Regions from separate parts of the Streptomyces sp. NBC_00250 genome, predicted to be linked through region 1. Evidence: predicted binding sites of a transcription regulator. Region 1 holds the regulator's gene; the other holds the start of a gene.
The links. The regulator HspR, encoded in region 1, represses chaperone genes until heat shock. The targets are predictions, from matches to a motif close to TTGAGNNNNNNNNNCTCAA.

Region 1 (14,570 bases):
GGGTTGCCCTTCTTCTCCAGGTTCTTGAGCATCGTGCCCGCCTCGGACGGGAACGCGCTCTCGATCATCACCTGGTAGCGGCGCATGTCGACGATGTGGTCGATGTGCTCGATGTCGACCGGGCACTGCTCGACGCAGGCGCCGCAGGTGGTGCAGGACCACAGGACGTCGGGGTCGATGACGCCGTTCTCCTCGGCGGTGCCGATGAGGGGGCGCTCGGCCTCGGCGATCGCCGACGCGGGGACGTCCTTGAGCTGCTCCTCGGTGGCCTTCTCGTTGCCCTCCATGTCCTTGCCGCCGCCCGCGAGCAGGTACGGCGCCTTGGCGTGCGCGTGGTCGCGCAGCGACATGATGAGGAGCTTGGGGGAGAGGGGCTTGCCGGTGTTCCAGGCGGGGCACTGCGACTGGCAGCGGCCGCACTCGGTGCAGGTGGAGAAGTCGAGGATGCCCTTCCAGGAGAACTGCTCGACCTGGGAGACACCGAAGACGGCGTCCTCGGCCGGGTCCTCCCAGTCGATCTCCTTGCCGGCCGTCGTCATCGGCTGGAGCGCGCCGAGGGCGGTGGATCCGTCGGCGTTCCGCTTGAACCAGATGTTCGGGAAGCCGAGGAAGCGGTGCCAGGCGACACCCATGTTGGTGTTCAGCGAGACCGTGATCATCCAGGTGAAGGACGTGACGATCTTGAGGCACGCGAAGAAGTAGGTGAGGTACTGGATCGTGCTCAGGTCCAGGCCGTCGAGCAGCGCGATCAGCGGGTACGAGGCGAAGAAGCCCGGCTCCCAGCCGGTCACGTGGTGCTGGACGCCTTCGAGGGCGCGCAGCGTCATGATGCAGACGCCGACGATCAGGATGACGGCCTCGACGAAGTACGCCTGGCCGGTCTTCGAGCCGGCGAAGCGGGACTTGCGGCCCGCCTTGGTCGGCTTGCTGAGCTGCCGGATCACGATGAGCGTCACGATGCCCAGGACCGTCATCAGACCGAGGAACTCGGTGAAGATCTCGTACGGCAGCCAGTCGCCGATGATCGGGATCAGCCAGTCGGCCTGGAAGAGCTGGCCGAAGGCGTTCACGATCGTCAGGAGCAGCGAGAAGAAGCCCACCGCGACGAACCAGTGCGCGAAGCCGACGATGCCCCAGCGGTTCATCCGGGTGTGGCCGAGGAATTCCTTGACCAGGGTGATGGTGCGCTGGGTGGGGTCGCCGGTGCGCGTGCCCGCGGGCACGGGCTGGCCGAGGCGCACGAACCGGTAGATCTGCACGGTGGCACGGCCGAACAGCGCGACGGCCACCACCGTGATGACGATCGACACGACGATCGCGGCGAGTTGCATGAGGGGCTCCTCGGGCGGGCCTACTAAGCGGTAACTTATGGAGTCCGTGCTGAGATTACCCGTTCGGGGCCCCGTGCTGTAGCGGCGCTCGCGGTGATCTGTGTCGCTCAGGCAAACCTTGCCGCGCGACGCCTGCGGACTGCTGGAAGCGTACGCGCCAGGATCGTCAGATCCATCCCCAGCCAGTGGTGGTCCACATAGTGGAGGTCGAGCAGCTCACGCTCCTCCCACGGCAGGTCCGAGCGGCCGCTGATCTGCCACGGGCCGGTGAGCCCGGGGCGCACGGAGAGCCGACGACGTCCCTCGCCCGCGCACTCGCGGTGGCCCGGGGTCAGTGGACACGGTCCGACCAGCGACATCCGGCCGCCGACGACGTGCACGAGGAGGGGCAGCGCGGCCAGCGGGCTCTTCGTGCGGAAGGTCAGCATCGTGAAGGGTTCTCCCTCCAAGCCTGCCACCGTGCGGCGGCGCAGCACGCCCCGGCCGGGGGTGGTCGAGCCGAGGGCGACCGAGAGGGCGACGGCGGCGAGCAGAGGGGACAGCACGACCAGGAGGGCGAGCCCGCCCACCACGTCGAACGTGCGCTTGGCCGTCATTCCCCACACCCTTCCGAGCGACGAACGAGAATCATGGGATATTCGTGGGATATGGCTGGTTTGCCCGACATGGGGCCATCGGACTCTCTCACGCGACACCCCGCCGGATTCGGGAACGACGCGCGCCCCCACTCCGTATGAGCGAGATAAAGGGCGAAGAGTTGAGTCCCCTCCGCTCAGGTCTGTTGACTCATCGCGGGGCTTCATGCATCCTTGAGCCTGTTCCACTCAAGTACGTCAGCTGGAGGAATCGAAATGGCACGTGCGGTCGGCATCGACCTGGGCACGACTAACTCCGTCGTCAGCGTTCTCGAAGGCGGCGAGCCCACCGTCATCACCAACGCCGAGGGCGCCAGGACCACGCCGTCCGTCGTCGCCTTCGCGAAGAACGGCGAGGTGCTCGTCGGCGAGGTGGCCAAGCGTCAGGCCGTCACCAACGTCGACAGGACCATCCGGTCGGTCAAGCGCCACATGGGCACCGACTGGAAGATCGAGATCGACGGCAAGAACTTCAACCCGCAGCAGATGAGCGCCTTCATCCTGCAGAAGCTGAAGCGCGACGCCGAGGCCTACCTGGGCGAGAAGGTCGTCGACGCGGTCATCACCGTCCCGGCGTACTTCAACGACTCCGAGCGTCAGGCGACCAAGGAGGCCGGTGAGATCGCGGGCCTCAACGTCCTGCGCATCGTCAACGAGCCGACCGCCGCCGCCCTGGCGTACGGCCTCGACAAGGACGACCAGACGATCCTCGTCTTCGACCTCGGTGGCGGCACCTTCGACGTGTCCCTCCTGGAGATCGGCGACGGCGTCGTCGAGGTGAAGGCCACCAACGGTGACAACCACCTCGGTGGTGACGACTGGGACCAGCGCGTCGTCGACTACCTGGTGACGCAGTTCCAGAACGGCCACGGTGTGGACCTGGCCAAGGACAAGATGGCTCTCCAGCGTCTCCGCGAGGCCGCGGAGAAGGCGAAGATCGAGCTCTCGTCCTCGACCGAGACCTCCATCAACCTGCCGTACATCACGGCCTCCGCCGAGGGCCCGCTGCACCTGGACGAGAAGCTCACGCGCGCTCAGTTCCAGCAGCTGACCTCGGACCTGCTCGACCGCTGCAAGGTGCCGTTCCACAACGTCATCAAGGACGCGGGCATCAACCTCTCCGAGATCGACCACGTCGTTCTCGTCGGTGGTTCGACCCGTATGCCGGCCGTCGCCGAGCTCGTCAAGGAGCTGACCGGCGGTCAGGACGCCAACAAGGGCGTCAACCCGGACGAGGTCGTCGCCATCGGCGCCGCGCTCCAGGCCGGTGTCCTCAAGGGTGAGGTCAAGGACGTCCTGCTCCTCGACGTGACCCCGCTGTCGCTTGGTATCGAGACCAAGGGCGGCATCATGACCAAGCTCATCGAGCGCAACACCACGATCCCGACCAAGCGGTCCGAGATCTTCACGACGGCCGAGGACAACCAGCCGTCCGTGCAGATCCAGGTCTACCAGGGCGAGCGCGAGATCGCGGCGTACAACAAGAAGCTCGGCATGTTCGAGCTGACCGGTCTGCCGCCGGCCCCGCGTGGTGTCCCGCAGATCGAGGTCGCCTTCGACATCGACGCCAACGGCATCATGCACGTGACCGCGAAGGACCTCGGCACGGGCAAGGAGCAGAAGATGACCGTCACCGGTGGCTCCTCGCTGCCGAAGGACGAGGTCGACCGGATGCGCCAGGAGGCCGAGCAGTACGCGGACGAGGACCACCGTCGCCGCGAGGCCGCCGAGTCCCGCAACCAGGGCGAGCAGCTCGTCTACCAGACGGAGAAGTTCCTCAAGGACAACGAGGACAAGGTCCCCGGTGACGTCAAGGCCGAGGTCGAGGCCGCGATCGTCGAGCTGAAGGACAAGCTCAAGGGCGAGGACACCGCGGAGATCCGCACCGCCACCGAGAAGGTCGCGGCCGTCTCCCAGAAGCTCGGCCAGGCGCTGTACGCCGACGCCCAGGGCGCGCAGGCCGCGGGCGGCGACGCCGGCCAGCAGCCGCAGGCCGACGACGACGTCGTCGACGCCGAGATCGTCGACGAGGACAAGCCGAAGGGTGGCGCTGTCTGATGTCGGAGGAGACCCCGGGCTTCGAGGAGAAGCCCGACGTCCCCGCCGACGGCACGCCCGAGGAGACCGAGGCCGCTGCCTCCGCCGACAAGGCGGAGGGGGCGGCCCCGGCCGGGGACGCTACGGACGTAGCCCTGCTGGCGCAGCTGGACCAGGCACGCAAGGCGCTCGAAGAGCGCACGGCGGACCTCCAGCGGCTCCAGGCCGAGTACCAGAACTACCGCCGCCGCGTGGAGCGGGACCGGGTCACGGTCAAGGAGATCGCCGTCGCGAGCCTCCTGACCGAGCTCCTTCCCGTGCTCGACGACATCGGCCGGGCCCGGGACCACGGCGAGCTCGTGGGCGGGTTCAAGTCGGTTGCCGAATCGACGGAGACCATCGTCGCCAAGATGGGTCTGCAGCAGTTCGGCAAGGAGGGCGAGCCCTTCGACCCGACGATCCACGAGGCCCTGATGCACTCGTACGCGCCGGACGTCACCGAGACGACGTGCGTGGCGATCCTGCAGCCGGGGTACCGGATCGGCGAGCGGACCATCCGGCCCGCCCGTGTGGCCGTCGCCGAGCCCCAGCCGGGCGCGGCCCCGGCCAAGGACGACGCGAAGTCGTCCACTGACGAGGAGAGCGGTGCCCCCGAAGAGGGGTAGCGCGACTCACCCCGGAGCGGTGACGCGCTCCGGGGTGACAGACCCCGGAGCAGTCCGGAAGGAGGGACGTCGATGAGCACGAAGGACTTCGTCGAGAAGGACTACTACAAGGTTCTCGGCGTCCCCAAGGACGCCACCGAGGCCGAGATCAAGAAGGCGTACCGGAAGCTCGCCCGCGAGAACCACCCGGACGCCAACAAGAACGACGCCAAGGCCGAGGAGCGCTTCAAGGAGATCTCCGAGGCCAACGACATCCTCGGCGACCCCAAGAAGCGCAAGGAGTACGACGAGGCCCGCGCCCTCTTCGGGAACGGCGGCTTCCGGTCGCCCGGCGGCCCCGGCGGCGGCTCGTTCAACTTCGACCTGGGCGACCTCTTCGGAGGCTCCCAGGGCGGCCCCGGCGGCTTCGGCGGCGGTGGCGGTAGTGGCGGCATCGGGGACGTCTTCGGCGGCCTGTTCAACCGCGGCGCCGGTGCGGGCACCCGCACCCAGCCGCGGCGCGGCCAGGACATCGAGTCCGAGGTGACGCTCAGCTTCACCGAGGCCATCGAGGGCGCGACCGTACCGCTGCGGATGTCCAGCCAGCAGCCGTGCACGGCGTGTTCGGGCACCGGCGACAAGAACGGCACCCCCCGGGTGTGCCCGACCTGCGTCGGCACCGGACAGGTCTCGCGCGGCAGCGGCGGCGGCTTCTCGCTCACCGACCCCTGCGTGGACTGCAAGGGCCGCGGTCTCATCGCCGAGAACCCCTGCGAGGTCTGCAAGGGCAGCGGCCGGGCCAAGTCCTCCCGCACCATGCAGGTCCGCATCCCGGCGGGTGTGAGCGACAACCAGAAGATCCGTCTCCGGGGCAAGGGAGCGCCGGGGGAGCGCGGCGGGCAGAACGGCGATCTGTACGTCGTGGTGCACGTCGACACCCACCCGGTCTTCGGCCGCAAGGACGACAACCTCACCGTCACCGTGCCGGTCTCCTTCACGGAGGCGGCGCTCGGTGGCGAGATCAAGGTGCCGACCCTCGGCGGCCCCGCGGTCACCCTCAAGCTGCCCGCGGGCACTCCGAACGGCCGGACCATGCGCGCCCGGGGCAAGGGCGCGGTCCGCAAGGACGGCACGCGCGGCGACCTTCTCGTGACGGTCGAGGTCGCGGTGCCGAAGGAGCTGGACGACAAGGCACGTGACGCCCTGGAGACCTATCGCGAGGCGACCGCCTCCGAGGATCCGCGGGCGGAGCTGTTCCAGGCCGCGAAGGGAGCGTGACCCGGTGGACGGGCGCCGACGCAATCCGTACGAACTGACCGACGAGTCGCCGGTGTACGTCATCTCGGTGGCGGCCCAGCTCTCCGGTCTGCACCCGCAGACCCTCCGTCAGTACGACCGTCTCGGTCTGGTCTCCCCGGACCGTACGGCCGGCCGTGGCCGACGCTACTCGGCCCGTGACATCGAGCTGCTCCGTCAGGTGCAGCAGCTGTCGCAGGACGAGGGCATCAACCTGGCCGGAATCAAGCGGATCATCGAACTGGAGAACCAGGTCGCGGCGTTGCAGAGCCGGATCGCGGAGCTGTCGGCGGCCGTCGACGGCGCGGCGGCGGCGATGCGGCAGCGCGAGGCCCAGGTGCACGCCTCCTACCGGCGCGATCTGGTGCCGTACCAGGACGTGCAGCAGGCGAGCGCGCTGGTGGTCTGGCGCCCGAAGCGCACCGGCGAGTAGTTCTCGCACGCTGAAGCCCCCTCCGTGGAAGCCCCCTTCGCTTCCGAGGAGGGGGCTTCACGCGTGTACGGGGTCGGTCTACGGGATGAGTTCGGCCACGATGTCGCCGAGGGTCTCCCACCAGGGCGCGGCGCCCGTGCCGAACGCGGCGGCGAGGGCGGTGCCGACGGCGCGGTCGAGCGGGGTGGGTTCGGCGGCGGGGTGCCAGTCGGCGTCGACCGTGCCGTCCCCAGGGGACTCAAGGGTGCCGAGCGCCTTCCCGTTCCGGGTGAGCCGGCTGTCCATGTGCGAGGAGGGGACGAGCCGGTAGCGGATGCCGTCGACGCGGACGTCCACCCGGTAGGAGCGGCGCAGCAGCCGCGCGCGGGCCGGCTTGATGACGGCGGGTTCCCCGGCCACCGTCAGCGCCAGCAGCGCGGGCTTGCGGGTGCCTATCGGCGTGTGGGTGTCGGGGCGGGTCCCGGGGGCCCGTACGAGCTCCACGGTGGGCAGCCCGTACCCGGAGACCCGGAGGGTCCCGGCGGGCCCGTCGAGGTCGATCTGTACGTACACGGTGGTCAGTTGTCCCGTTCGACGCTGGTCAGGTGTCTCGGTGGTCAGTTGTCTCCCTCGAGGATGCCCGACTGCGCGATCAGATAGCCGAGCTGGGCCCGGCTGCCGCTGCCGAGGGCGGCGGCGAGTTTGGCGATGTGGGCGCGGCAGGTGCGCACGTTCATGCCGAGGCGGCGGGCGATGGCCTCGTCGACATGGCCCTCGACGAGGAGCTTGGCGATGGAGCGCTGGACGCCGCCTATGCCGTCCACGGACGGGCTGTAGGGGATCTCGTCCTCCCAGGGCACTCCGTGCAGCCAGAACTGGTCGAAGACGCCGACGAGGTACTGGACGAGGCCCTCGTGGCGGAGTTCGAGGGCGACCTGGCGGTCGCTGCGCGCGGGCACGAAGGCGACCTTGCGGTCGACGATGATCAGTCGGTCGACGATCTCTTCGAGGGTGCGCAGGTCCAGCCCGTAGGGGGCGACGCGTTCGACGTAGGCGAGCGTGGCGGGATGGTGCCGTGCCGTGTGCTGGTAGAGCGTCCGCATCCGGACGCCGCGGTCGAGCAGCGGTTCCATGCGGCGCAGGGCGGCTTCGAGGGTCTCGGGGCGGCGGCCGCTGCCGGGCTGGATGGTGAGGAGTTCCTCGGTGCACTCGTTGATGGCGCGGTCCAGCGCGGCGTTGATGACGCTGAGTCCTTCGAGGACCGTGATCGCCTGGGCGCCGGAAGGGTCCTGCGTGTGGATGGCCATGAACGGCTCGAAAGCGTCCGCGAGGGCTATCGCGTGCTGCCGGCGGGCCTGTATCTCCTGCTCGATGGGGTGCACGAGCTGGTTGAGGGCGATCGAGGGCGGCACGGGACGCAGCCACTGGCTGTCGTCCGGGTCCGGGTGCAGGAGGGACAGTTCCCTCAGGCAGGGGGCGGCTTCGGCGTCGGCGCGGGCTATTCGGCCGGTGCGGAGAGCGCTTGCATAGAGCTCCTTGCCCGCGTCGCATAGTTCACCGTGACTGTGCTTATGACCGGACTCGTCGCATTCTCGCCTCATTTGCACCCCCCTCAGGGTCATGAATTACAGGAACATGATGCCCGGCTTGGCTGGTGGAAAGGGTCGTGAGTGAGCCATCGTCTTACTCGCGGGGGGGAGGTAGTGATCAAAAGAGGTGGAGATCGGCCATGACCAGGATGGTTCGTGCACTTAGCGCCATAGCCGTTGCGGCGGCTGCTCTCGGCGCACTCGCCGTCGGCGAGCCCTCGTGGGAGAGCACCCCGGCGCATTCCGTGGCGGGGCCGGGCGAGCCCTCGTGGGAGATCGCTCCGGCGCACGACGTGGTGGCGGCACCCGATGAGCCCTCGTGGGAGATCGCTCCCAGGGACGTCGTCGTCGCCGCTCCTTCCGAGCCTTCCTGGGAAATCGCTCCCAAGGGCGCGGGCGCGTGACCGTGCCGCCGGACGACCCCAGGTTCCGCCGGGAGATGGCTTCGGCCTACCGGTCCGGGTGGCACTTCGTCGACCTCGCCACGGCAATCCCCCACCGTGGTGACGCGCTGAAGATCACCCTCTTCGGAGAGCCGATCGTGGTGGCACGGGAGCAGGACGAGGACGTCCGCGCCTACCGCTGCCTCCGCCGTCCCCGCGGCGCCCCACAGCCCATCCGCTGTGCCATCCGGTACGGCATGATCTTCGTCAATCTCGACCAGCGGGACCACCAGCTGATCGAGCCCGAGACCATCACCGCCACCCCCCGCAGTGCCTGAGCGATTCCCCCGTCGTTGTAGATCGCTCAAGCACTTCCCCCACACAGCGGCGCCATCGCGGACCTGAAACGCGATGGCGCCGTTGTGCTGCCCGGATTCTCCCGTACGGGGATCATCCGGGCCTTCCCGTACGGGAGGGGTACGCGCCTCAGGCGCGGCCCATCGCCCGCGTCAGGGTGATCTCGATGACGACCCGGTCCGGGTTCTCGGCCGGCGTGCGCCCGTAGCGCTCCGCGTAGCGCGTCACCGCGTCCGCGACGACCTCCGCCTCCGTACGGATGCGTGCGACGCCCTCCAGGGTGGCCCAGCGCCCCTTGTCGACCTGGCAGACCGCGACCCGCGCGCCGTCCGCGCCCGCCGCCAGGACGTTGGCGACCTTCCGGCTGTGCTTGTTGGTGATGACCCGGGCGTATCCGCCCTCGGGGTCGTAGGTGACGCCCACCGCCACGACGTGCGGGGTGCCGTCCGGGCGCGGGGTGGTCAGGGTGCACATGTGGTACTCGCGCCAGAAGCTGAGGTACGAGTCGGAGGGGTTCCTCGGGTCGGTCGCCATGCACGGAAACTACCCGGGGCGGAGCTCCCTCCGAAACCTTGAGCGGGACCGACTCAACTTTGTGTACCCTGGAGGAGTCATAAAGGGAGAGGACCCGCGAAACCCCAGGAGGAACACCGCACGTGGACGCCGAACTGACCAACCGGAGCCGGGACGCGATCAACGCGGCCAGCAGCCGCGCCGTGTCCGAGGGGCACGCCGACCTGACCCCCGCCCATCTTCTGCTCGCCCTGCTCACCGGTCAGGACAACGAGAACATCACCGACCTGCTCGCCGCCGTCGAGGCCGACCAGGCGGTCGTCCGGGCCGGCGCGGAGCGGCTGCTCGCCGCTCTGCCGAGCGTCACCGGGTCCACGGTCGCGCCCCCGCAGCCCAGTCGAGAGTTCCTCGCGGTCATCGCCGACGCCGACCGGCAGGCCAAGGAGCTCGGCGACGACTACCTGTCCACCGAGCACCTCCTCGTCGCGATCGCGGCCAAGGGCGGCCAGGCCGGTGAGATCCTCGACCGGCAGGGCGCGAGCGCACCGAAGCTGCTCGACGCCTTCGAGAAGAGCAGGGGAGGACGCCGGGTGACCACACCCGACCCGGAGGGGCAGTACAAGGCGCTGGAGAAGTTCGGTACGGACTTCACGGCCGCCGCGCGCGAGGGCAAGCTGGACCCGGTCATCGGCCGCGACCACGAGATCCGCCGCGTCGTGCAGGTGCTGTCCCGCCGCACCAAGAACAACCCGGTCCTCATCGGTGAGCCCGGCGTCGGCAAGACCGCCGTCGTCGAGGGCCTCGCCCAGCGGATCGTGAAGGGCGACGTACCCGAGTCGCTGAAGAACAAGCGACTGGTCTCGCTCGACCTCGGCGCGATGGTCGCCGGAGCCAAGTACCGCGGTGAGTTCGAGGAGCGGCTCAAGACCGTCCTCTCCGAGATCAAGGCCAGCGACGGCCAGATCATCACCTTCATCGACGAGCTGCACACGGTCGTCGGCGCGGGCGCCGGCGGCGACTCCGCCATGGACGCGGGCAACATGCTCAAGCCCATGCTGGCCCGCGGCGAGCTGCGGATGGTCGGCGCGACCACCCTCGACGAGTATCGCGAGCGGATCGAGAAGGACCCCGCTCTGGAGCGTCGCTTCCAGCAGGTCCTGGTCGCCGAGCCCACGGTCGAGGACACCATCGCGATCCTCCGCGGCCTCAAGGGCCGGTACGAGGCCCACCACAAGGTGCAGATCAACGACTCCGCGCTGGTGGCCGCCGCGACCCTCTCCGACCGGTACATCACCTCCCGCTTCCTCCCCGACAAGGCCATCGACCTCGTCGACGAGGCCGCCTCCCGGCTCCGCATGGAGATCGACTCCTCGCCCGTCGAGATCGACGAGCTCCAGCGCTCCGTGGACCGGCTCCGCATGGAGGAGCTGGCCCTGAAGAACGAGACGGACCCGGCGAGCAGGCAGCGCCTGGAGAAGCTGCGGCGCGACCTCGCCGACCGCGAGGAGGAGCTGCGCGGCCTCACCGCCCGCTGGGAGAAGGAGAAGCAGTCCCTCAACCGGGTCGGCGAGCTCAAGGAGCGCCTCGACGAGACCCGCGGCCGCGCCGAGCGCGCCCAGCGCGACGGCGACTTCGACACCGCCTCCAAGCTGCTCTACGGCGAGATCCCGGCCCTGGAGCGGGAGCTGGAGGAGGCGAGCGAGGCCGAGGCCCAGCAGGAGTCCAGCAAGGACACCATGGTCAAGGAGGAGGTCGGCCCCGACGACATCGCGGACGTCGTCGGCGCCTGGACCGGCATCCCCGCCGGCCGCCTCCTGGAGGGCGAGACGCAGAAGCTGCTCCGTATGGAGGACGAGCTCGGCCGACGGCTGATCGGCCAGTCCGAGGCCGTCCAGGCCGTCTCCGACGCCGTGCGCCGCACCCGCGCGGGCATCGCCGACCCCGACCGCCCCACCGGTTCCTTCCTCTTCCTCGGCCCCACGGGCGTCGGCAAGACGGAGCTGGCGAAGGCGCTCGCGGACTTCCTCTTCGACGACGAGCGGGCCATGATCCGCATCGACATGTCGGAGTACGGCGAGAAGCACAGCGTCGCCCGGCTGGTCGGCGCGCCTCCCGGCTACGTCGGCTACGAGGAGGGCGGCCAGCTCACGGAGGCGGTCCGCCGCCGTCCGTACAGCGTGGTCCTGCTCGACGAGGTGGAGAAGGCGCACCCGGAGGTCTTCGACGTCCTGCTCCAGGTCCTGGACGACGGACGGCTGACCGACGGGCAGGGGCGGACGGTGGACTTCCGCAACACCATCCTGATCCTCACGTCGAACCTGGGCAGCCAGTACCTCGTCGACCCCCTGACCTCCGCGGACGTGAAGAAGCAGCAGGTCCTGGACGTCGTCAGGGCCAGTTTCAAGCCGGAGTTCCTCAACCGGCTCGACGACCTGGTGGTCTTCTCCGCCCTCGACCGGGCCGAGCTGGGCCGGATCGCCCGGCTCCAGATCGACCGGCTCGCCAAGCGGCTCGCCGAGCGCCGGCTCACCCTGGACGTCACCCCGGAGGCCCTGGAGTGGCTCGCCGAGGAGGGCAACGACCCGGCGTACGGCGCCCGGCCGCTGCGCCGCCTCATCCAGACGGCGATCGGCGACCGGCTCGCCAAGGAGATCCTCGCGGGAGAGGTCCAGGACGGCGACACGGTCCGCGTGGACCGCTTCGAGGACGGTCTGATCGTGGGCCCGGCCGCGGGCTAGAGGCACGCCAGGGCCTGTCCGGGGATCAGAGGCGGGCAGGCCCCAGGTGGTGTCTTGCGGATCAGGCCGGGCTCGCGGCGTGATCGACAAGACACCCCCTAGGTGGTGTAGGCCTTCACGCGTACGAGGGCGGTGACCCCGTCCTCGTACGTGACCGACACGTCGGCGTACACCCCCTCGTCGTACGGCACGCTCACACAGAGGTCCTGCTCGCAGGTGAGCGCCGGCTCGCCGGCCGGATAGGTCGCGGAGAGCCAGCTCTCGACCTCGGCGCGTTCCATCCGGAAATCGGCCGTGACGAATGTGTCCTGGAAATGGGCCTCGGTGCATCGGGCGTCCTCGGCGCTCTCCGGAAGGCTTCCGTGCGCGAAGGTCATGACCGCCGCGCAGTCGGCCGGCTGCGGTTTTCCGATGTCGTCCCAGGCGGTCGCGAACCAGTAGAGCAGGGCCAGCGGCCCGCCGCAGACGACCGTCACACCGACGGTCGCCCAGATCCAGGTCCGGAGCCGCGGTTTCACCGGCTTCCTTTTCGCGCTGTCAAAGGCTGTGTTTTCCCCCATGCGCACCAGATCTTGTCAGCCCGCAGCGGATCGCGGGAGGTGGGGCTTGCCACGGACCGCCCGGGATGGGGGAGGATGGCGAGCATCCGTACGAAGGGAAATACACGGTGAGCATCGACCCGTCCTCGATTCCGAATTTCGGGGGCCAGCCCCAGCCTCAGGCCGCAGGACCGGCGGGCCCCGTCGTCCCCGACCAGGACCTCGTCAAGCAGCTTCTCGAGCAGATGGAGCTGAAGTACGTCGTCGACGACGAGGGTGACCTCGCGGCGCCGTGGGAGGAATTCCGCACGTACTTCATGTTCCGCGGCGAAGGCGAGCAGCAGGTCTTCTCGGTGCGGACGTTCTACGACCGCCCGCACTCCGCCGACGACCGCGCCAAGGTTCTCGACGCGATCGACGACTGGAACCGCCGCACCCTGTGGCCCAAGGTCTACACGCACCTGCACGAGGAGGAGGACGGCTCCGCCACCCTCCGCCTCATCGGTGAGGCCCAGATGCTGATCGGCACCGGCGTCGCCCTGGAGCACTTCGTGTCCTCCACGGTCAGCTGGGTCCGCGCCTCCATCGAGTTCGACAAGTGGGTCGTGGAGCAGTTCGGCCTGGAGTCCCCCGAGGAGAAGGCCGAGGGCGACGAGGAGGCCTGAGCCTTCCCGCACCCGACGCGGTACCCGACCCGGTACCCGAACTCGGAAGAGCCCGGTTTCCCCTGTGGGAAGCCGGGCTCTCGCCGTGTGCGCGGGGGAAGGTCAGGCCAGGCGCTTGAGGCGGGAGACGGCCTCCTCCAGGACCTCGGTCTTCTTGCAGAAGGCGAAGCGGACGAAGGGGGCGCCGGCCTCGCGGTCGTCGTAGAAGACGGCGTTGGGGATGGCGACGACACCGGCGCGCTCCGGCAGCGAGCGGCAGAAGGCGAAGCCGTCCGTGGCGCCGAGGGAGCGGATGTCGGTGGTGACGAAGTAGGTGCCCGCCGGGCGGTAGACCTCGAAGCCCGCCTCCGCGAGGCCGTCGCTCAGCAGGTCCCGCTTGGCCGCGAGCTCCGCGCGGAGGGTGTCGAAGTACGTGGCGGGGAGGCGGAGCGCCTCGGCGATCGCGTGCTGGAACGGGCCCGACGACACGTACGTGAGGAACTGCTTGGCCGAGCGGACCGCGGAGGTCAGCTCGGGGCTCGCGGTGATCCAGCCGACCTTCCAGCCGGTGAACGAGAACGTCTTGCCGGCCGAGCCGATGGTGACCGTGCGCTCCCGCATCCCGGGCAGGCTCGCGATCGGCAGGTGCTCGGCATCGTCGAAGACCAGGTGCTCGTACACCTCGTCGGTGACGACGAGCAGGTCCCGCTCGATCGCCAGTTCGGCGACGGCGGTCAGCTCGGCCCGGGTGAGGACGGTGCCGGTCGGGTTGTGCGGGGTGTTGAGGAGGATCAGCCGGGTCCGGTCGGTGACGGCGGCCCGCAGCTCGTCCAGGTCGAGGACGTAGGCGCCCTCGTGGGGGCGGAGGGTGACGGGGACCCTGGTCCCGCCGGCCATCGCGACACAGGCGGCGTACGAGTCGTAGTACGGCTCCAGGGCGATCACCTCGTCGCCCGGTTCGACCAGCGCGAGCAGCGCCGCCGCGATCGCCTCGGTGGCGCCCGCGGTGACGAGCACCTCCGCGTCCGGGTCGTACGTGAGGCCGTACCGCTCCCGCTGGTGGTCGGCGATCGCCGACCGCAGCTCGGGGACGCCGGGGCCGGGCGGGTACTGATTGCCCCGGCCGTCCCGCAGCGCGCGGACCGCGGCCTCCCGGATCTCCTCGGGGCCGTCGGTGTCGGGGAAGCCCTGGCCCAGGTTGATCGACCCGGTCCTGGCGGCGAGCGCGGACATCTCGGCGAAGATCGTCGTTCCGAACTCGGCGAGGCGGCGGTTGAGCAGCGGTCGTGTCATGACGGCCATCCTGGAGCGAAGCTCTGGAGTTCCTCAAGTGCGCTTTGGCGAGTGGCCGGAACGGGGATCGCCCTGGCATGAGCATCACATTCTTCCTCTTCGGGATCGTGATCGTGATCGCGATCGGGGTGGCCGTCCTCGTGTCGGGGCTGAGGGACT
Region 2 (14,570 bases), 1.8 Mb from region 1:
GCTCAACTCGTCGATGAGAGCCCAGAAGGCGTCTTCGTTCATGCGTACGAGCATGACACCCCTGGCTGACATCCGGGTGACGAATTACCTGCGGGTATGCGCACGCGCAGGACATGACGGAGCGGGGTGCCCCGTCGAGGGCACCCCGCTCCGTCTCTCCGTCGTACGGGAGTTACGCCGCCGCCACTCCCACCGGCACCGCCGCCGGCGACAGGGCGATCTCCAGGACCTGGCGGACGTCCGTCACCGGGTGGACCTCCAGCTTCTCCAGGATCTCGGCCGGGACGTCGTCCAGGTCGGCCTCGTTCCGCTTGGGGATCACGACCGTGGTGATGCCCGCCCGGTGCGCGGCGAGGAGCTTCTGCTTCACGCCGCCGATCGGGAGGACCCGGCCGGTGAGGGAGACCTCGCCGGTCATGGCCACGTCCGTACGGACAAGGCGCCCGCTCAGCAGGGAGGCGAGGGCGGTCGTCATCGTGACGCCCGCGCTCGGGCCGTCCTTGGGGACCGCGCCCGCCGGGAAGTGGATGTGCACGCCCCGGTCCTTGAGTCCGGTGACGGGCAGTTCCAGCTCCGCGCCGTGCGAGCGGAGGAAGGAGAGCGCGATCTGCGCCGATTCCTTCATCACGTCGCCGAGCTGACCGGTGAGGGTCAGTCCGGCGGCGCCGGTCTCCGGGTCGGCCAGGGACGCCTCGACGAAGAGGACGTCACCGCCCGCGCCGGTCACGGCGAGCCCGGTGGCGACACCGGGGACGGCGGTGCGGCGCTCCGCCGGGTCCTGGGCCGACTCCGGCACGTGGTGCGGCCGTCCGATGAGCTCGCGCAGGCCGTCGGGACCGACCGTGAACGGCAGTTCCCGGTCGCCCAGTTCGTGCTGGGCCGCGATCTTGCGGAGCAGCCGGGAGACGGACCGCTCCAGGGTGCGTACGCCCGCCTCGCGGGTGTACTCGCCGGCCAGCTTGCGCAGGCTCGCGTCCTCCAGGACGACCTCGCCGGGCTCCAGGCCCGCGCGCTCCAGCTGCCGGGGCAGCAGGTGGTCGCGGGCGATGACGACCTTCTCGTCCTCCGTGTAGCCGTCGAGCCTGACCAGCTCCATGCGGTCGAGCAGTGCCTCCGGGATGGCTTCGAGGACGTTGGCGGTGGCCAGGAAGACGACGTCGGAGAGGTCGAGTTCGACCTCCAGGTAGTGGTCGCGGAAGGTGTGGTTCTGCGCCGGGTCGAGGACTTCGAGGAGGGCCGCCGCGGGGTCGCCGCGGAAGTCGGAGCCGACCTTGTCGATCTCGTCGAGCAGGACCACCGGGTTCATGGACCCGGCCTCCTTGATGGCGCGGACGATCCGGCCGGGCAGGGCGCCGACGTAGGTCCTGCGGTGACCGCGGATCTCCGCCTCGTCCCGTACGCCGCCGAGGGCGACCCGGACGAACTCGCGTCCCATCGCGTGCGCGACGGACTCGCCGAGCGAGGTCTTGCCGACGCCGGGCGGGCCGACGAGGGCGAGTACGGCTCCGCCGCGGCGGCCGCCGACCACGCCGAGGCCGCGCTCGGAGCGCCGCTTGCGCACGGCCAGGTATTCGGTGATCCGCTCCTTCACGTCGTCCAGGCCCGCGTGCTCGGCGTCGAGGACGGCGCGGGCGCCGCGGATGTCGTACCGGTCCTCCGTCCGCTCGTTCCACGGGAGTTCGAGGACGGTGTCCAGCCAGGTGCGGATCCAGGAGCCCTCGGGGGACTGGTCACTGGACCGCTCCAGCTTCTCGACCTCCTTGAGGGCGGCCTCTCGGACCTTCTCCGGCAGGTCGGCGGCCTCCACGCGGGCGCGGTAGTCGTCGGACTCGTCGGCTGCGTCCTTGGCGGACTCGCCGTTGAGGTCGCGGAGCTCCTTGCGGACGGCTTCGAGCTGGCGGCGGAGCAGGAACTCGCGCTGCTGCTTGTCGACGCCCTCCTGGACGTCCTTGGCGATGGTCTCTGCGACGTCCTGCTCGGCGAGGTGCTCGCGGAGCTGGGCGGTGGCGAGCTTGAGGCGGGCGACCGGGTCGGCGGTCTCCAGGATCGCGACCTTCTGCTCGACGGTGAGGAAGGGCGAGTAGCCGGAGTTGTCGGCGAGGGCGCCGACGCCGTCGATCTGCTGGACCCGGTCCACGACCTGCCAGGCACCGCGCTTCTTGAGCCAGCTGGTGGCGAGCGCCTTGTACTCCTTGACCAGGTCGCTGACCTGGCCGGGCAGCGGGTCGGGCAGGGTCTCCTCGACGGTGCTGCCCTCGACCCACAGGGCCGCGCCGGGCCCGGTCGTACCGGCACCGATGCGCACGCGGCCGATGCCGCGGATGAGGGCGCCGGGGTCGCCGTCGGAGAGTCGTCCGACCTGCTCGACGGTGCCCAGGACGCCGGTCGCGGCGTAGGTCCCGTCGACGCGGGGCACGAGCAGCACCCGCGGCTTGCCCGCTCCGGGTCGCGCGGCGGCCTGGGCGGCCTCGACGGCGGCCCGTACGTCGTTGTCGGACAGGTCGAGCGGCACCACCATTCCGGGCAGCACGACCTCGTCGTCGAGCGGCAGCACAGGCAGAGTGAGCGGCACGGACGGCTTGGAGTCAGAAGCCATGATCTCCCCTTCGGCAGTCAAGTTGAGCTATGCCGACTCAATGCATGTGAGCCCATGAATGTTCCCGGACGCTCGTTCGCTCTGAGCGATCACTCTCCCCCGAAGCCCCGTCCAGCAGATGTAATACCTCCATGGATATAGCAGCCATTACGTCAGCGTGGGTGTCGGGCTGGACCGTCTCCCGGGGGACCCCCGCCGCCGTCACCGAGACCTGGGGCTACCGGATCGACGTGGGACTGCCCCGGCACGTCGTGCGGCACGTCCTTCCGACCCCCGACGAGGCCTCGGTCCGCGCTCTCTGCGCCCGGCTCACCGCCCCGTACAGCTGGCTCAAGATCATGGCGGGCCCCGAGGACGCGGGCGCGTGGATCACCGACGGATGGACGGTCCCCGACGACCCGGGCTTCATGATGGTCAAGCCGCTCGACCCCGGCGCCCGGCCCGCACCGCCGGAGGGGTACGCGCGGACCACCGAGGTCCGGGACGGCGTCATCCGGGTCCGGATCGTCGCCCCCGACGGCGCCCTCGCCGCGCGCGGCCAGATCGCCCCGACCGGCTCCACCGCCGTCGCCGACCAGATCGAGACGGCCCCCGAGCACCGGCGGCGCGGCCTCGGCGCGAACGTCATGCGCACCCTGGAGGCGGCCGCCGCCCAGGCGGGCGCGGAGACCGGGGTGCTCGCCGCGACCACGGACGGACTCGCGCTGTACGACTCGCTGGACTGGCGCTACCGGGGCCCGCTCACCGGAATCGTGCGGGACGGAACCTGACCGTCCGGCTGCGCGGGACGCCCCGTACCCGGCATGCTCGGTCCATGGTGCGAGGCGTACGGGGAACATGGTGCGGGGCGCTGCTTCTGGCCGGGGTCCTGGTCGGCGGTGCGAGCGCGTGCGGGGAGGCGGCGCCGCCCCCGCCCGGCACGACGCCGTCGGGGGTGAGCGGACCGGCCGTGCCGAGCGCCACGACGACCCCCGGCACCACGACGGATCCGAGCGTCACGACGACCCCCGGCACCACGACGGATCCGAGCGCCACGACGGACCCGGGCACCCCTACGAGCCCCGGCACCGCGACCGCGACACCCCCCGGCACCACTCCGGCGGCCGACCCCCAGCCGGGCGAGGTGCTCGTCGAGGTCGTCGTCAGCGGCGGCCTCGCCGGTGTGCGCAACCAGCTCGTCGTCCACTACGACGGCTCCTGGACCAGCCGCTCCGGCACCGAGCCGCCCCGCACCGGGCGGCAGACCCCCGCCGAGGTCGCCGAGCTCAGGGCCGCCCTGGAGGACCCCGCGTTCGCCCGGGTCCCGGAGCACCCGACGGACAGCCCGATCGCCGACGGCTTCCAGTACCAGGTGACGTACCGCGGCCGCATCGTCGTCGCGGGCGACGGCGAGCGCCCGCCCGCCCTCCGGCGGGTCTTCGCCGCCCTCCCGGAGGGCGGCCCGCCGACGCACCCGTGAGCCGGGCGGCGCGACGCGAGAACCGGACCCGCAAGCGAGAACCACGTACCGAGCAGCCGGCGGCGAGAACCGGAGAGCCGGAAGCGAGACCCGAGAACCGAACCGGGGCACGCGCGCGATAGAGAAGGCGTGAGACTGTTGCGCCCCGCAGGGGGAGGCCCCTCCGGGGGCGACGAGGACGACGACGCGGCGCTGCTGCGCGCGGTCGCCCGGGGAGACTCCGAGGCACTCGCCGCGCTGTACGACCGGCACGCCGGCTGGCTGCACGCCCGCCTCGCCCGGCGCTGCCCGGACGAGGAGACCGTACGGGAGGTCCTCCAGGACACCTTCGTCACGGTCTGGCGCTCCGCCGGCGGCCACCGGGGCCGGGGCGAGGCCGGCGGCTGGCTCTGGGTGATCGCCGCCCGGCGCCTGGTGGACGCCCAGCGGGCCCGGGCCCGCGCGGAACGGGTCGTGGAACGGGCGGCCGAACGCGCCGCCGCGTCCACGGAGCCGCCCGCCGCCGCGCCCTCCGCCGAGGAGCGGGTGCTCGCGGGCCTGGAGTACGGGGAGGTGGGCGCCGCCCTCGACCGGATATCGCCCGAACTCGCCGAGGTCCTGCGGGCGACCGTCGTCGACGGCCTGACGACCCGCGAGACCGCCCGGCTCCTCGGCATACCCGAGGGCACCGTCAAGACCCGCGCCCTGCGCGCCCGCCGCGAGCTGCGCGCCGCGCTCGGGGCGGCACACCCCGGGGGCCCGCACGCCTTGGGAGGCACCGCATGACGGCAACCCGACGCCCCGGAGCCCCTGGCACCCCCGGGGCCGCCGAGACCCCTGGGACCACCGGGTCCCCCTGGCACGTCTCCGACGCCCTCGCGCTCCGGTACGCCGACGGGTCCGCCGCCGAGACCGACGCCTGGTCGCTGGAGAAGCACGTCGAGTCCTGCGCGAACTGCGCGGGCCGCGTCTCGGCGGCCGTACGGGCCGGTGCGGCGGGGCCCGTCCTCGCGGCCGTGCGCGCCGAGCTCCTGACCTCTCTCGGACACCGGCCCGCCCCCGCGGAGTCCGCCGGCCCCGTCTCCCCCGTCGGCAACCCCCTCGGGCGGTGGGCGCGGGTCTGGTGGGCCGTCGGGCCCGCGCTGCGCGGTTCCTGGGTGGTGGCCGTGGCCCTCGTCGTCGGCGGGGCCTTCGGGCTCGCCTACGGGGCCGGGTTCCAGGGGGCGCGGAGCCTGCTGCTCGCCCTGGCGCCCGTCCTTCCGCTCGCCGGGGTCGCCGTCTCGTACGGACGCCACGCCGACCCCCTGTACGAGATCACCGCCGCCACGCCGTCCGGCGGACTGCGGCTGCTGCTCACCCGTACCGCGGCCGTCCTCGCCGTGTGCGTGCCGCTGCTCACCGCGGGCGGGGCGCTGCTGCCACCGGTGGCCGGGTTCCCGGGGGCCGCCGCCTGGCTGCTCCCCGGCCTGGCACTGACCCTGGCCACGCTCGCGCTCGGTTCGTTCGTCGGCTGCCGGGCGGCGGCGGCGACGCTCGGCGGCGGGTGGCTGCTCGCCGTCACCGGCCCCCTGCTCGGGCAGCCGGGCGCGGGCACGGGGCCCGCTTCCGGAGCCGCCGCCCTCGCCCCGTACTTCTCCGGCCCCACCGCGCAAGGGGCGTGGGCGGCCGCCGCGCTGGCCTGCGCGGCCCTCCTCGCGCTGCGGCGCCGTTCCTTCGACCACCTGGAGCCCCGGTGAACCCCACCCACGCCGTCGCGGTGAGCGGACTGACCGTCCGCCACCGCCGTACCGTCGCCCTCGACCGGCTCGATCTGTCCCTCGGCCCCGGCGTCCACGGCCTGCTCGGCCCGAACGGGGCCGGGAAGACCTCCCTCATCCGGGTCCTCGCGACCGTCGCCGCGGCCTCCTCCGGCCGGGTGGAGCTGCTCGGCGGGGACGCCACCAGCCCCCGCGAACGCACCGACATCCGGCGTCGGCTCGGCTATCTGCCGCAGGAGTTCGGCTACTACCCGGCCTTCACCGTGCGGGAGTTCGTCGCGTACGTCGCCTGGCTCAAGGAGGTGCCGGCCGACCGGGTTCCGGCGGCGGTGGAGCGCGCGGTGCGGCGGGTCGGGCTCGGCGACCGGATCGACGCGAAGATGAAGACCCTGTCGGGCGGCATGGTCCGGCGTGCCGGGATCGCCCAGGCCATCGTGAACGAGCCGGAGTTGCTGCTGCTCGACGAGCCGACGGCCGGCCTCGATCCGGAACAGCGGGTCGACTTCCGGTCGCTGCTGCGGGAGTTGGGCACGGAGGCGACGGTGGTGGTCTCCACCCACCTGGTGGAGGACGTGGCCGCGGCCTGCACCGAGGTCACCCTCATCGAGGCGGGCCGACTCGCCTTCCAGGGCACCACGGCCGAACTCACCGCGCTCGGCGGCGAGTCCACCGAAGGGAACGACTCCACCACGCACGCGGTGGAGCGGGGCTACACGGCCGCCCTGCGCGCCCACCGGGCGCCCGCGGGCGACGCGAAGGAGGCGCTCCGGTGACCAGCACCCTCACCCCTCCCCGTGCCGGACGGGCCGCTCCCGCGCGCAAGCCCCTCGCCATCGAGCTGCGGCGCGGACTGGGTCCCTGGACCGGCGCCGCCGTCGCCCTCACCCTCCTGGTCACGATGTACGGCAAGGCTCCCGGCTGGCAGGTCCATTGGGCCGATGCCACGAACATGCTGCACGTGGCCGCCGGGCTGCTCGCCGGACCGCTCGCGCTCGCGGCCGGCTGCTGGCAGGGCGGCCGGGACCGGCGGCGTGGAACGACGGACCTCTGGGAGTCCGCCCCCCGACCGCCCCTGCGCCGCCTGCTCGTCGCGGTGGCCCCCTCCGCGCTCTGGCCCGCCGCCGGGGTGCTGCTGGCCGACGCCGTCTGTCTCCTCTCGACCTGGCCGTACGTCACCGCCGGCCGCCCCTACCTCGAACTCGTCGCCGCCGACACGGTGGCCGTCGCCGCCCTCGGCGCGGTGGGCCATGTCGTCGGGCGTACGGTCCGCTGGCGGCTCACGGCCCCGCTGCTCGGCATCGTCGGGTACGTGGTGCTGGGGATGGGCTCGTACCAGGAAGGCACCCTCCGCTGGCTCAGCCCCGCCGGCGAGCACCAGTTCTTCTGGGACCGGCCGGTGTGGTGGTTCGGTCCGGTGTCGATGGCCTGGACGGCGGGGCTCGCGCTCACCGCGCTCCTCGCGTACGGGCTGCGCGGGGCCCGGCTGTGGCCGCTCACCCTGGTGCCGGCGGCCGTCGCGGTCGCCGCAGCCGGGCTGATCGCGGGTCTGCCGCGGGACGGGGGGCCGTGGCGCCACGACCCGGCGTTGGCCCGGCAGGTCTGCGACGACGGCACCCCGCAGGTGTGTCTGACGGCCGTGGACGAGGGGCTGCTGCCGGAGGTGTCGGCGGCGCTCGCCCCGCTGAACGCGCGGCTCAAGGGGGTGCCCGGCGCCCCGGTCCGGTGGGTCGGCGGTCCGTTCGGGCCCGCCCACCCCGGTGACGTCGCGCTGCCCTCCGTCGGGCAGGACGCGGTGCGCGGCCGGCTCCCGCACCCCGATCTGTATCTGAACTCGGCCGTGTTGTGGCTGTTCTCGGACACGTGCCGGCAGGGTGACCTCGCCGGTCCGAACGCGGAGCGGGCGAGCCTCGTCAACCTCGCCGTCACCGAGTGGCTGGCGCCGACGCCCGAGGGCTACGGCCCCGATACGACCGCCGCGAAGCCGTACATCGACCGGCTCGACGCCAAGTCCCCGGCGGAGCAACGCGCCTACCTGACCCGCTATCTGGCGGCGAACACCTGCCACCCGGACGAGGTGCCGGTCCCGTGAGGCTCTCCCGCACCGGTCCGACGAGGCTCTCCCGTATCGATCCCGTGCGTCTCGGCCGCCCCCACCCGATGAGGCTCTATCTGCGCTCCCGCGCCCTGCCCGGCGCGCTGGCCGCCCTCGTCGCCACGGCGGCGGCCGGCGCCTGGGCGGCCCGGTGGCTGGAATCGCTGCCCCGCTTCGACCACACGGCCCGACTGCCGGTGGTCGTCCTCGGCCCGCTCCTCGCGGCCGCCGCCGTCGGCACCAGCCTGCACACGCCGAGCGACGAGCTGGACCGTACGGCGGTACGCGCGTGGTGGCCCCGCCGTCTCGCCCATCTGCTCGTCCCGGCCGCCCTCGCCACCCTGCTGTTCGCCCTGGCGGTACCCGGCCACGCGGACGAGTTCGGCGTGCTCGCCGTCGTCCGCAACACGCTGGGGCTCATGGGGATGACGGCGGCCGCCGCAGCTGTCGTCGGCGCCCGGCTGAGCTGGCTGCCGCCGGCCTTCTTCGTGGGCACGGTCTATCTCGCGGCCCCGTCCCGGCCGGGCGGTGCGGCGCAGTGGTGGGCCTGGGTGATGCAGCCGGGCCCGCAGGGCGGCGCGTGGACGATGGCGGTCGGCGCCTTCGTGGCGGGCACGGGCCTGTACGCGTGGCGGGGCGTGCGCCGGGTGTCCGGCGAGTCCTGAGGAGCCGCGCGGGGGTGCCGGTCCCGTGACCCGCGCCGTCACCTCTCCTGTCCGAATCGTTTCTGCCGTGTCCGGATCCCATCCCCCCTCCCCCATAAGGTGTTTGTCCCCGTCGCCGTCGCCCGGTAAGGATGGCCGGGGCCCGACTGCCGAGCCGAGAGCGGAGAGACCGACCATGTCAGGAACCGTCACCCTCGACCGCCGCGAAGGACCGTACGGAGAGGTCGTGCTGCGCCGCCGCGACGAGCACTTCGAGATCATCGCCAACGGGACCTTCCTGATGGACACCTCCGACGGGCGCTCGGAGCGGCGACTGATCGACGCGGCGCAGGCCGCGCTCCCCGAGCGGTCCCGCTCCGGCGCGTCCGTCCTCGTCGGCGGACTCGGTGTCGGTTTCTCCCTCGCCCACGCCGCCGCCGACCCCCGCTGGGGCCGGATCGCGGTCGTCGAGCGGGAGGAGGCCATCATCGAATGGCACCGGCAGGGACCGCTCGCCTCGGTCTCCGGGGCCGCGCTGGCCGATTCCCGGACAGTGATCCTGCACACGGACCTGGTGGCCTATCTCCGGACCTCCCCCGACACCTACGACGCCCTCTGTCTGGACATCGACAACGGGCCCGACTGGACGGTCACCGAGGACAACGAATCCCTGTACGCGGCCGAGGGTTTGGCGGCCTGTGCGGCCCGGCTGAACCCGGGCGGAGTGCTCGCCGTTTGGTCCGCCCGACCCTCTGCCGATTTCGAAGAGTCGTTGCGGAATGCCGGATTCAGCGGGGTACGGACGGAAGAGATCCCCGTTGCCCGGGGCGTCCCCGACGTGGTCCACCTCGGGGTCCGTCCTGAATAAGTCCTGGATAGCCGGGACGCCACCGGTACCTCTAGGCTGCTGAGCCGACATCGGCGACGCGAGGCGGGGCAATGGAGCAGACACACACCACTCACCACGGTGCGGCGGCCACTCCGGGTGCCCAGCGCCGGGTGCTCGTGGTCGAGGACGACGCGACGATCGTCGAAGCGATCTCCGCGCGGCTGCGCGCCGAGGGCTTTCTCGTCCAGACGGCGACCGACGGCCCCGCGGCCGTGGACGCGGCCGAGGCATGGCAGCCGGACCTGATGGTCCTCGACGTGATGCTGCCCGGTTTCGACGGCCTGGAGGTGTGCCGCCGGGTCCAGGCCCAGCGCCCCGTCCCGGTCCTCATGCTGACCGCCCGCGACGACGAGACCGACATGCTGGTCGGCCTGGGCGTGGGCGCGGACGACTACATGACCAAGCCGTTCTCGATGCGGGAGCTGGCCGCCCGGGTGCACGTGCTGCTGCGCCGGGTGGAGCGGGCCGCGCTGGCGGCGGTCACCCCGCGCAGCGGCATCCTGCGCCTGGGCGAGCTGGAGATCGACCACGCGCAGCGCCGGGTCCGGGTGCGCTCCGAGGACGTGCACCTGACCCCGACCGAGTTCGACCTGCTGGTCTGCCTGGCGAGCACGCCCCGGGCGGTGCTCTCCCGCGAGCAGCTCCTGGCCGAGGTGTGGGACTGGGCGGACGCCTCGGGCACCCGGACCGTGGACAGCCACATCAAGGCGCTCCGCCGGAAGATCGGGGCCGAGCGGATCCGTACGGTCCACGGCGTCGGTTACGCGCTGGAGACCCCGGCGCTGTGAGCCGGCTGGGGCCCAGGGGGCCGCGGGAGCTGCGGGGGCCGGGCGGCGAGGTGCACCGGCGGCGCCGGATCGTGATCTCGATCAAGACCAAGCTGGGTGCGCTGGTCGTCGGGGCGGTCCTGCTGACCTCGGGTCTCGCCCTGGTGGCCATCCGCACGTCCACGGAGTTCCGGTACATCACGATCTTCGCGATGATCGCGACCCTGCTGATCACCCAGTTCGTGGCGCAGTCCCTGACGGCGCCGCTGGACGAGATGACCACGGTGGCCGGGACGATCTCGCGCGGGGACTTCACCCGGCGGGTGCGGGGCGCGGACCGGCGCGACGAGCTGGGCGACCTGGCCTCGACGATCAACCGCATGGCGGACGATCTGGAGGCGGTGGACCGGCACCGCAAGGAGCTGGTGGCCAATGTGTCGCACGAGCTGCGGACCCCGATCGCCGCGCTCAGGGCCGTACTGGAGAACGTCGTGGACGGGGTGTCCGAGGCGGATCCGGAGACGATGCGGTCGGCGCTGAAGCAGACGGAGCGGCTGGGCCGGCTGGTGGAGACGCTGCTGGATCTGTCACGTCTTGACAACGGTGTCGTGGCGCTGCGGGCGAGCCGTTTCGAGGTCTGGCCGTATCTGTCCGGAGTTCTGCGGGAAGCGAACCTGGCCGCCTCGCAGCGCGGCCTCTCGTCCACCTCGGGCCTGCACAACCGCACCGACGTCCATCTGCACCTGGACGTGTCGCCGCCCGAGCTGGTGGCGCACGCGGACGCGGAGCGGCTGCACCAGGTGATGGCGAACCTGATCGACAACGCGGTGAAGCACTCGCCGCCGCACGGCCGCGTCACGGTGAGGGCCCGGCGCGGCCCGTACCCGGACTCCCTGGAGCTGGAGGTCGAGGACGAGGGTCCCGGCATCCCGGAGTCGGAGCGGCACAAGGTCTTCGAGCGCTTCAACCGGGGCGCCGCGCCGCTCCGGCAGGGCCCGGGCAGCGACGGCGGTACGGGCCTCGGGCTCGCGATCGCCCGCTGGGCGGTGGATCTGCACGGCGGCGGGATCGGGGTGGCCGAATCATCACGCGGCTGCCGGATCAGAGTCACTCTTCCGGGCAGCCTTCCGCCGAGAGATTGACGTAGGGTTCGAACCGGAAGAGCTCGTTCTGCGTGTACATGAGCGGGACGTGATCAGGGGTGCGGCCGAAGGAGGTCGTGCTCGCGCTTTTCCGTACCCTCACACCTGCGGAACCCCGCTTGTTTCCCGCCATTCACGGCACCGAAACACCCCGTCAAGTGTGACTTGCGCGACGTTGGCGCTCCCTGCCTGCACCTCTCGGCCGGACAGGCGTAGCCTTTATTTCCGCTGTCCATCACCTTGTGAAGCGGAAGAGGGCGGTTGCCGCCGTGTCGTCTCAGTCCCCCAGTACCCCGAGCTCCCCGACCGACCAGGACGGGCAGGGCAAGAGCCCCGCAGCCGCCTTCGGTGCCAATGAGTGGCTCGTCGACGAGATCTACCAGCAGTACCTCCAGGACCCGAATTCGGTCGATCGTGCCTGGTGGGACTTCTTCGCCGACTACAAGCCGGGAGCGTCGGACACCCCGGCCGCCCCGGCCGCCACCACCACTCAGAGCGCGCCCGCCGCGCAGCAGGCGGGCCCCGCACAGGCCGCGCCTGCCGCTCCTGCGGCCGTTCCGGCTCCCGCGGCCGCTCCGGTCGCGGCTCCGGCCCCCGTGGCCGCTCCGGCGCCCGTGAAGCCCGCCGTGGCCCCGGCCGCGCCGGTCGCCGCGAAGCCGGCCGCCGCCGCGCCCGCCCCGGTCAAGGCCGCTCCGGCCTCCACGCCGGCCGCCGGCCCCGAGCTGATCACGCTGCGCGGTCCCGCCGCCGCGGTCGCGAAGAACATGAACGCCTCGCTGGAGGTGCCGACGGCCACGTCCGTCCGCGCCGTCCCGGTGAAGCTGCTCTTCGACAACCGGATCGTGATCAACAACCACCTGAAGCGCGCCCGGGGCGGGAAGATCTCCTTCACGCACCTCATCGGCTACGCGATGGTGCAGGCGATCAAGGCCATGCCGTCGATGAACTACTCCTTCGCGGAGAAGGACGGCAAGCCGACCCTGGTCAAGCCGGAGCACGTGAACTTCGGTCTCGCGATCGACCTGGTGAAGCCCAACGGCGACCGCCAGCTCGTCGTCGCGGGCATCAAGAAGGCCGAGACGCTCAACTTCTTCGAGTTCTGGCAGGCGTACGAGGACATCGTGAAGCGGGCCCGCGTGGGCAAGCTGACGATGGAGGACTTCACCGGCGTCACGGTCTCCCTGACCAACCCCGGCGGCCTCGGCACCGTCCACTCCGTCCCGCGTCTGATGCCCGGACAGTCGGTCATCATGGGCGTCGGCTCGATGGACTACCCGGCCGAGTTCCAGGGCACCTCCCAGGACACCCTGAACAAGCTGGGCATCTCGAAGGTCATGACCCTGACCTCCACGTACGACCACCGGGTCATCCAGGGCGCCGCCTCCGGCGAGTTCCTGCGCGTCGTCGCGAACTTCCTCCTCGGCGAGCAGGGCTTCTACGACGACATCTTCAAGGCCCTGCGCATCCCCTACGAGCCGGTCCGCTGGCTCAAGGACATCGACGCCTCGCACGACGACGACGTCACCAAGGCCGCGCGCGTCTTCGAGCTCATCCACTCCTACCGGGTCCGCGGCCACGTCATGGCCGACACCGACCCGCTGGAGTACAAGCAGCGCAAGCACCCCGACCTGGACATCACCGAGCACGGCCTCACCCTGTGGGACCTTGAGCGGGAGTTCGCCGTCGGCGGCTTCGCCGGCAAGTCGATGATGAAGCTCCGCGACATCCTCGGCGTGCTGCGCGACTCGTACTGCCGCACCACCGGCGTCGAGTTCATGCACATCCAGGACCCGAAGCAGCGCAAGTGGATCCAGGACCGCGTCGAGCGCCCGCACTCCCGCGTGGAGCGCGAGGAGCAGCTGCGGATCCTGCGCCGGCTGAACGCGGCGGAGGCCTTCGAGACCTTCCTGCAGACCAAGTACGTCGGTCAGAAGCGCTTCTCCCTGGAGGGCGGCGAGTCCGTCATCCCGCTGCTCGACGCGGTCATCGACTCGGCCGCCGAGTCGCGCCTCGACGAGGTCGTCATCGGCATGGCCCACCGCGGCCGGCTGAACGTCCTGGCGAACATCGTCGGCAAGTCGTACGCGCAGATCTTCCGCGAGTTCGAGGGCAACCTCGACCCGAAGTCGATGCACGGTTCCGGCGACGTCAAGTACCACCTGGGCGCCGAGGGCACCTTCGTCGGTCTCGACGGCGAGGAGATCAAGGTCTCCCTGGCCGCCAACCCCTCGCACCTGGAGGCGGTCGACCCGGTCCTGGAAGGCATCGTCCGCGCCAAGCAGGACGTCATCAACAAGGGCGGCACGGACTTCACCGTCCTGCCCGTCGCCCTGCACGGTGACGCGGCCTTCGCCGGCCAGGGTGTCGTCGCCGAGACGCTGAACATGTCGCAGCTGCGCGGTTACCGCACCGGCGGCACGGTCCACATCGTCATCAACAACCAGGTCGGCTTCACCGCCGCCCCGGAGTCCTCGCGTTCCTCGATGTACGCGACCGACGTGGCCCGCATGATCGAGGCGCCGATCTTCCACGTGAACGGCGACGACCCGGAGGCCGTGGTCCGCGTCGCGCGGCTCGCCTTCGAGTTCCGCCAGACGTTCAACAAGGACGTCGTGATCGACCTCATCTGCTACCGCCGCCGCGGTCACAACGAGGGCGACAACCCGCAGTTCACCAACCCGCAGATGTACAACCTGATCGACAAGAAGCGTTCGGTGCGCAAGCTGTACACCGAGTCGCTCATCGGTCGCGGCGACATCACCCTCGAAGAGGCGGAGCAGGCGCTCCAGGACTTCCAGGGCCAGCTGGAGAAGGTGTTCGCGGAGGTCCGCGAGGCCACCGCCGCCCCGGCCGCGGCGACCGTGCCGGACGCCAAGGCCGCCTTCCCGGTCGGCGTCACCACCGCGGTCTCCCAGGAGGTCGTGAAGCGGATCGCCGAGTCGCAGGTCAGCATCCCGGAGCGGATCACGGTCCACCCGCGTCTGCTGCCGCAGATGCAGCGCCGTGCCGCCTCCGTCGACGACGGCACCATCGACTGGGGCTTCGGCGAGACCCTCGCCATCGGCTCCCTGCTGATGGAGGGCACCCCGGTCCGGCTCTCCGGCCAGGACTCCCGCCGCGGCACCTTCGGTCAGCGCCACGCGGTCCTGGTGGACCAGGAGACCGGCGAGGACTACACCCCGCTGCTCTACCTGACCGACGAGCAGGCCCACTACAACGTCTACGACTCGCTGCTCAGCGAGTAC

Region 2: a site for HspR is predicted at 2,619-2,637, ahead of lon (endopeptidase La). Genes of this name have one in related genera too.

Annotation. Positions count from the first base shown of each region.
Region 1 covers NZ_CP108088.1:4,933,651-4,948,220, forward strand. The annotation lists gene OG259_RS22400 ((Fe-S)-binding protein) at 1-1,331, opposite strand, end outside; gene OG259_RS22405 (sugar transferase) at 1,439-1,927, opposite strand; gene dnaK (molecular chaperone DnaK) at 2,183-4,024, shown strand; gene grpE (nucleotide exchange factor GrpE) at 4,024-4,668, shown strand; gene dnaJ (molecular chaperone DnaJ) at 4,741-5,925, shown strand; gene OG259_RS22425 (heat shock protein transcriptional repressor HspR) at 5,930-6,376, shown strand; gene OG259_RS22430 (hypothetical protein) at 6,455-6,928, opposite strand; gene OG259_RS22435 (helix-turn-helix transcriptional regulator) at 6,973-7,977, opposite strand; gene OG259_RS22440 (hypothetical protein) at 8,085-8,348, shown strand; gene OG259_RS22445 (hypothetical protein) at 8,345-8,665, shown strand; gene OG259_RS22450 (pyridoxamine 5'-phosphate oxidase family protein) at 8,814-9,218, opposite strand; gene clpB (ATP-dependent chaperone ClpB) at 9,341-11,935, shown strand; gene OG259_RS22460 (hypothetical protein) at 12,034-12,453, opposite strand; gene OG259_RS22465 (YbjN domain-containing protein) at 12,603-13,139, shown strand; gene OG259_RS22470 (pyridoxal phosphate-dependent aminotransferase) at 13,242-14,420, opposite strand.
Region 2 covers NZ_CP108088.1:3,183,071-3,197,640, forward strand. The annotation lists gene OG259_RS14060 (DUF4240 domain-containing protein) at 1-42, opposite strand, end outside; gene lon (endopeptidase La) at 173-2,596, opposite strand; gene OG259_RS14070 (GNAT family N-acetyltransferase) at 2,728-3,366, shown strand; gene OG259_RS14075 (hypothetical protein) at 3,411-4,055, shown strand; gene OG259_RS14080 (RNA polymerase sigma factor) at 4,185-4,820, shown strand; gene OG259_RS14085 (zf-HC2 domain-containing protein) at 4,817-5,770, shown strand; gene OG259_RS14090 (ABC transporter ATP-binding protein) at 5,767-6,564, shown strand; gene OG259_RS14095 (hypothetical protein) at 6,561-7,880, shown strand; gene OG259_RS14100 (hypothetical protein) at 7,949-8,548, shown strand; gene OG259_RS14105 (spermidine synthase) at 8,724-9,395, shown strand; gene OG259_RS14110 (response regulator transcription factor) at 9,467-10,204, shown strand; gene OG259_RS14115 (HAMP domain-containing sensor histidine kinase) at 10,255-11,325, shown strand; gene OG259_RS14120 (multifunctional oxoglutarate decarboxylase/oxoglutarate dehydrogenase thiamine pyrophosphate-binding subunit/dihydrolipoyllysine-residue succinyltransferase subunit) at 11,595-14,570, shown strand, end outside.